DNA from 3 places in the Pseudomonas sp. 8(2025) genome. Region 1 is predicted to be linked to each of the others. Evidence: riboswitches for the same ligand, from Rfam matches in the RefSeq annotation. Region 1 holds a riboswitch; each other region holds the start of a gene.
What was found. A riboswitch is a leader RNA that binds a small molecule or an ion and turns the genes downstream of it on or off. The one in region 1 is predicted to bind cobalamin.

Region 1 (2,255 bases):
AGTTCCAGTTGCTCCGCCAGTTGCAGCAGGCCGGGTTCGTTGCGCTTGAGGTCGATGCTGGCCAGGGCCAGGACCTGTCGGGCCTGCCACTGGTGCGCCGCCAGGACCTGGTCGAGCAAGGCGCGCAGCGTGGTCACCGGGCAGCCTTTCTGGCAGCCCAGGCCGACCACCAGGGTCGGCGCTGCGCTCACTTCGATCATGCCGAGTACTGGCCCGCGCTCTTGCGCCGGAACAACCAGGCGCTGATCAGCCCGAGGGCCAGCCAGAAGGCCGCATTGGTCAGCTGCGAGGCGATCTTGAATTGCGCTTCCAGTTCTTCCGGGGCCAGCATCGAATGCACTTCCGGCTGCGGCGCGCCGATCACGTGGGGTACGGCGATGATGGCCGCGCCCAGGACCTTCAGCAGCCAGTTGCGGGCGAACACGATCAGGGCAATGCCCACAGCGGTGGAGGCGGCGGTGCCGACCCACCAGATCTGCCGCTGTGCCAGGTCGGCTGCGGCGGTGCCCGGCAGTTCCGGCGGCAGGCCCAGGGTCGGCGCCAGGCAGAAGGTGGCATAGCCGGCCAGGCCCCAGAGCAGGCCCTGGGACGTGCGGTTCGGCGCGCGCAGGGTGTAGAGGCCGGCCAGCATCAGGGCGAAGCCCACGGCCACCACCAGGTTGCCTCCGGTGGTGGACAGCACGCGCTGCCAGCCGTCTTCCGGCTCCCAGGCTTCGGCATCGTGGCTGTGGGCGGCCATGGCGCCTTCGACGTGCTCATGGACTTCGGCCGCGGGGGCCTTTTCATAGGTTTCCGCCTGCAGGATCAACGGGGCGACCCAGAAGCTTTGCAGCAGGGTCAGCAGCAGGGCGGCCAAGAGGCCGGTGAAACCTGCGGTTTGCGCGATACGCTTGATCATGTCGGCAGGTCTCAATGGCAAGGGAAGGCGGCGCTGTGGCGGGTGTCGTGGGCCGCGTTGTGCACCGCCTCGATGTGGGAGAAGCCGGCGAAGTACACCAGGCACGCGCCGAGGATCGAGGCGCCGATGGCGGCCACCAGGCGCTGGCTCAGGGTGGAGGTCGTGCTGGCGGAGTGGCTGGTGCTGCTGATGATCGACATGGCGCTTCCCTCTGGAGTGTCAGCGGGGTAGAGGCGCAGGAAAACCCCGCGTGATGGCCACGCAGGGTTTGCAACAGCGCCCGCCCACCGCGGGTTGTTATGTAAGTGTTGCGGGCCGGTCTCCGGGCTTGCGAGGGGCAGGGCTGTGTCATGCCGTGCCAGCAAGTGTCGCCTTCCCATGCCTTGGCACAGTGGATCTGACACTTCGCTCGCTTACCGTTGCGGGGGCAGCACCGGACTGGCCACGGCTTTTTAGTTAAGCACGTGATTCACCGGTTTCCCGTTTCACCCTGTAAGGGGCACCCGTAACAAGGTGTGTAGGAGATCATGGGCGGGGCAGGGGCGTCAATTGCCGTGACCGCTGCGCAGGTGTGCGCCGCGCTCGCGCAAGGTTCAATGGCTCTTTCGCCGGCAAGCCGGCTGCTACGGGCGCATTGTCGATTGACCGTCCCCCTGGCTCTGCGTAGCCTTGCGCTTTCGAGGTTCTTCGGCCACGGGTCGAAGCTAAGAAGGGAACGCGGTCGATGCCGCGGCTGCCCCCGCAACTGTGAAGGGTTCGATTGCTGCAAGGCCACTGCATGGGCGTCGACGACGCCGGTGGGAAGGCGCAGCAATCGCCGGTCCGACGACTGGCAAGCCCTCAGCCAGGAGACCTGCCTCGATCCAAGATTCTCACTACAACCGGGCGGGGTGATCCGGTGGCGAAATCTCCGCGCGCCCGGCGTTGCGGTTCTCGTCCCGTTTGCCCGCCTCCTTTTGCCAAAGGGCATCCGATGAAAACACTGGCCAAACTTCCCGTCACCATCGTCACCGGCTTCCTTGGCTCGGGTAAGACCACCTTGCTCCGGCACATGCTGGACAACGCCCAGGGCCGGCGCATTGCGGTGATCGTCAACGAATTCGGCGAGCTGGGCATCGACGGCGAAATCCTCAAGCAATGCGCCATCGGCTGCACCGAGGAAGAGGCCAGCGGCCGAGTCTACGAGCTGGCCAACGGTTGCCTGTGCTGTACCGTGCAGGAGGAGTTCTTCCCGGTGATGCGCGAACTGGTGGCGCGCCGTGGCGACCTGGACCACATCCTCATCGAGACCTCCGGCCTGGCGCTGCCCAAGCCTCTGGTCCAGGCCTTCCAGTGGCCGGAAATCCGCAGTGCCTGC
Region 2 (2,255 bases), on a different contig from region 1:
GGTTGTTGGCGCTGAGGTTGTCGCTCAGGGTCCAGTCGGTGTTGAGCCGGGTCCATTCGTCGTTGTAGCGCTGCACGGCGTTGCGCAGGTTGTAGTTCTTGTCCCGCAGGCTGTCGCGGTATTGGCCGGCAATCAGCGGCGTGCCGAAATAGCTGGCGGGTTCGCTTTCACCGCGTTCATGGGCCAGGGTGAAACCGAGGTCGTCGGTGGCTTGCCAGCGTAACGCCGCGCTGAGTGCCAGGCTGCGTGACTGGCCCTGGTCGACCCAGCCATTGCTCTGTTGCTGGTTCAGGGTCAGGCGGTAGCTCAGGGTATCGGTCAGCGAGCCGCCGCTGTCCAGGCCCAGTTGCTGGCGATCATGGGAGCCATAGCCCAGGCGCAGGTGGTTGTGGATCTCACCGTCGAAGGGCTTCTTGGCAATCACGTTGATCACCGCGCCGGTGGCGCCTTCCCCGTACAGCACCGAGGCCGGGCCGCGGATCACGTCGATGCGCTCGACCATCCACGGGTCCACCGGGAAGGTCTGGCTGCCGGCGCCGGTGTACAGGCGCGCGCCGTCGAACAGGGTCATCACCGAGGAGTGCCCGGTAAAGCCGCGGGCCGACAGTGCGGTATTGCCGTTGCCCGGGGTGGCGATGCTGGTGATGCCGGGGGAGCGGGTAACGGCATCCTGCACCGTGAGGTTGTTGCGGTTGCTGATGGCGTCGTTGCCCAGGCTGCTGGTGCTGGCCGGAGTCTCCAGGGCCGTGAGGTTCAGCCGCGAGCCGGCGGGCAGGGGCGTGTCCAGAGAGGTTTGCGGGGCGCTGGAGACTCCGTTCACTTGGGTCTCGGGCAAGACCAGGGAGGTTTTCTGTTCAGCCAAGGCCAGCGCCGGGTAGGCCATGCAAGGCAGGAGGGTGAAACACAGCGAGGGGCTCGCCAGGTGTTGCAGCAAGGAGGTGCGGGACATGCGATTCCTACTACTTGTAAGGAATGAATGAATCCCGGAGGGAACAACGCATAGGGAATCGCGGGCAGCCGCGCCCACGAAAACCGGACTGCGCCCGCCCACCGCGGGGTTGTCAAACGAAGTTGCAGGCCGGTCTCCGGGCTTGCGAGGGTCATGAGGCATTCACCTTCCCATGCCTTGGCACAGTGGTCTGTCGAATGCTTCGCTCGCTTACCGTTGCGGGGGCAGCGCCGGACTGATCATCGAAATGACGCACCGGCTTCCCGTTTAACCCCATGCACGGCGGCATGGGACACCTGAAACTGGCGCGCATATGAGCACTGCCGAGCCCTTGCGTCAATGGCATGTGGCCAGCTACGGCGGCGGTTTCAGCGCTTTATGTTGGGAAAGTCAATATATTGACCTATTTTTCCTGGCGCTTAAATAATCGACAAATATCGACGCATTATTGACGATTTTGCTTTTCTGACCCAGTATGTCGGCGCTGAGCGATTGATTATCTTGAGTTTTTTTTTGACGCCAAAGCTCTGAACTCTGCTCCGAAAAAAGGCGAAACAGCCTATGGGGCAGAGCAGCCAAACAAAACATGATGGCCAGGATGGCAAGTAGCCAGGGCTGATCCGTTGGCTGTGCTAGCTTCAGACGGCGTAGCCGCGGTTTTTCTCTTTGGAATGATCTATGTCTGCCGAACGGATACTGGTTACTGGGGGCGCTGGTTTTATCGGTTCTCACCTCGTGGATGCACTGCTGGCCAAGGGTTATGCGGTGCGGGTTCTGGACGACCTTTCCACGGGCAAGGTCGGCAATCTGCCCATGGGCGATGCTGGCCTGGAACTGCTGGTGGGGGATGCCGCCGATGCGGCACTCCTGGCGGATGCCGTTCAGGGCTGCGATGCCGTGGTGCATCTGGCTGCTGTGGCGTCGGTCCAGGCTTCGGTCGAAGACCCGGTGGCCACCCACCAGAGCAATTTCATCGCCACCCTGCGCCTGTGCGAGGCGATGACCGCGGCCGGTATCCGCCGCGTGGTGTTCGCCTCCAGTGCTGCGGTCTATGGCAATAACGGCGAGGGCACGCCGATTGCCGAAGACACCCCTAAATCTCCCCTCACGCCCTACGCGGCGGACAAGCTCGCCAGCGAGTACTACCTGGACTTCTACCGCCGCCAGCATGGGCTGGAACCGGTGATCCTGCGCTTTTTCAATATCTTCGGCCCGCGCCAGGACCCTTCATCGCCGTATTCCGGGGTGATCAGCATTTTCAGCGAGCGGGCCAAGGCCGGGCGGCCCATCACCCTGTTCGGCGATG
Region 3 (2,255 bases), on a different contig from region 1:
TGGCGCGCTCAAGAATCATCGGGTCGAGGAAATCCGGGCCGCACTTGAAGACCCGGACCTTGCGCCCCCGGTTGCGGTGCAAGCGGGCCAGGGCCGCGGTCACCGTGGTCTTGCCCTGGCCGGAAGCCGGTGCGGCGATCAACACTGCCGGGCAATGACGAACATCAGTCATGAATTCACGCTCACAGCTCGACACCTTTCTGCGCCTTGATCCCGGCCTGGAAGGCGTGCTTGACCATGCCCATCTCGGTCACGGTATCGGCCAGCTCGATCATCTCCGGCTTGGCGCCGCGACCGGTCACTACCACATGCTGCATGGGCGGACGTGCCTGCAGGTCACTGAGCACCTGATCCAGGTCCAGGTAGCCGTGCTTGAGGGCAATGTTCAGCTCGTCGAGCACCACCAGGCCAATATCCGGGTTGCTCAGCAACTCCCTGGAAACCGCCCAGGCGGCTTCAGCCGCAGCGATATCGCGCTGGCGATCCTGGGTTTCCCAGGTAAAGCCTTCGCCCATCACGTGAAAGCGCACCTGCTCGGGGAAACGCCGGAAGAACAGTTCTTCGCCGGTGCTGTTACGCCCCTTGATGAACTGCACCACGCCACACTGCATGCCGTGGCCCATGGACCGCGCCAGCATGCCGAAGGCCGAGCTGCTCTTGCCCTTGCCGTTGCCGGTCAATACCAGCAGCAGGCCGCATTCGTTGGGCGAGTTGGCAATGCGTTCATCGATCACGGCTTTTTTGCGCAACATGCGCGCCAGATGGCGCTCGTCACGATCGGGGGATTCACTCATGGGGCAGCTCTCCGTTGGGGCTGGGGAACGGGGGGCAGGGAAAAGGAACAGACGGCGCTAGCCTGGCATCGCCCACCGTGATGCCGTTGGATGGATCAGGCCGGTCTCCGGGCTCATGAGCGGCATGGCTGCCGGACTGCGCGCCTTCCCGTGTCATTGACACAGTGGCGTCAGGCGCAGTCTTGACTCATCTACCGTTGCGGGGGCAGCGCCGGAATCGTCGTCGGCTCCATCACTGGAACAGACCCTGACCGGCTTCCCTGTTTCACTCTGTCGGCCACCGGCCACAGAGCACCTGAAACAAGTCGCGAAGGTTAGAGGGTTGGGGGTGGAGCGTCAATTAAAGCCGGCCGTCGCCCCCGGCACAAAACTGCACTGCATCAATAAACTGACGCCAATCTTGTGCCACACTCAGAGCAATGATATCAAATAGCCACTTTTCAGCGCCCCAGGCGCCAACCACACAACAATAAGGGGTGAGTTCGATGCAAGGCATGATCATCAGCAATCCGAAGCTGGAATTCCTGCGCCCGATGCTGGAACGCTGGTTCGATTGCATCGATCGCTACAACGCGGTTCGCGGCGATAACGAAACGCCCTACTGGTTCGACGAGCAGGCCAATCTCGGGCTGCTCAGCGCGGCGGCCTGGATGGCCGAGATGGTCAGCCTGGAACACAGCCCCAGCAGGAAACAGCAGGAAGAAGGTGCGCGCAACGCCCGCACCGACCTGTACCTGGCCACCAAGGAAGAGCGCGCCTACATCCACGCCACCCAGCGCTGGCCAAGGGTCAACAGCCTGAACCTGACCCAGGCACTGCTGGACGTTGCCCAGGATGCAAGAAAGATCAGCTACGCCAGCGACCTGAGACTGGGTTGCCTGTTCGTTGCCCCACAAAAATCCCAGCACAGCGCTACCCCGGAAGAGCTCCAGGACATGCTCGACGAACTGCAGAAAGAGCACTGTTGCGCCGTGGCCTGGTACTTCCCCTACGCCTATCGCAAGCTGCACAACGAGGCCGGCCACTACCACCCGGGCGTCGCCGTGCTCTTCAAGGAGGCCCGCTGATCGGGCGGAACCATCGACTGGCTATGCTTCTCTATGACTACGACGTCCGTGCACTCATAGGGAAATTCGCATGCTCAAGCTTCAGCACAGCCTACTGATCGCCATCGCCGCCGGCCTCGCCGCCTGCGGCGAAACTTCCAGCCTGCAGGTGTCCGACGGCACCGGCCCCAACCCCAAGCTGCCGGAACCCAACCCGACGTTGATCCCCACGGTCAACATCGCCCCCGCCATCGGCTGGCCGCAAGGTGCAAAACCCCAGGCCGCGGCCGGCACCCAGGTCAAGGCTTTCGCCGAGAACCTCGACCATCCACGCTGGCTCTACGTCCTGCCCAATGGCGATGTGCTGGTGGCGGAAACCAACGCCCCGCCCAAACCGGATGACAGCCAGGGCATT

Region 2: another riboswitch for cobalamin. It lies ahead of ACUXVH_RS10725 (TonB-dependent receptor); the one in region 1 lies ahead of ACUXVH_RS26405 (CbtB domain-containing protein).
Region 3: another riboswitch for cobalamin. It lies ahead of cobO (cob(I)yrinic acid a,c-diamide adenosyltransferase); the one in region 1 lies ahead of ACUXVH_RS26405 (CbtB domain-containing protein).

Annotation. Positions count from the first base shown of each region.
Region 1 is NZ_JBQOIE010000017.1:28,748-31,002, forward strand. Features, by position in the region: gene ACUXVH_RS26395 (cobalamin biosynthesis protein) at 1-200, opposite strand, end outside; gene ACUXVH_RS26400 (CbtA family protein) at 197-898, opposite strand; gene ACUXVH_RS26405 (CbtB domain-containing protein) at 910-1,098, opposite strand; cobalamin riboswitch at 1,195-1,420, opposite strand; cobalamin riboswitch at 1,562-1,773, shown strand; gene cobW (cobalamin biosynthesis protein CobW) at 1,872-2,255, shown strand, end outside.
Region 2 is NZ_JBQOIE010000004.1:241,541-243,795, reverse strand. Features, by position in the region: gene ACUXVH_RS10725 (TonB-dependent receptor) at 1-949, opposite strand, end outside; cobalamin riboswitch at 1,060-1,264, opposite strand; gene ACUXVH_RS10720 (NAD-dependent epimerase/dehydratase family protein) at 1,628-2,255, shown strand, end outside.
Region 3 is NZ_JBQOIE010000019.1:27,259-29,513, forward strand. Features, by position in the region: gene ACUXVH_RS27470 (cobyrinate a,c-diamide synthase) at 1-172, opposite strand, end outside; gene cobO (cob(I)yrinic acid a,c-diamide adenosyltransferase) at 183-794, opposite strand; cobalamin riboswitch at 876-1,108, opposite strand; gene ACUXVH_RS27480 (hypothetical protein) at 1,280-1,861, shown strand; gene ACUXVH_RS27485 (PQQ-dependent sugar dehydrogenase) at 1,932-2,255, shown strand, end outside.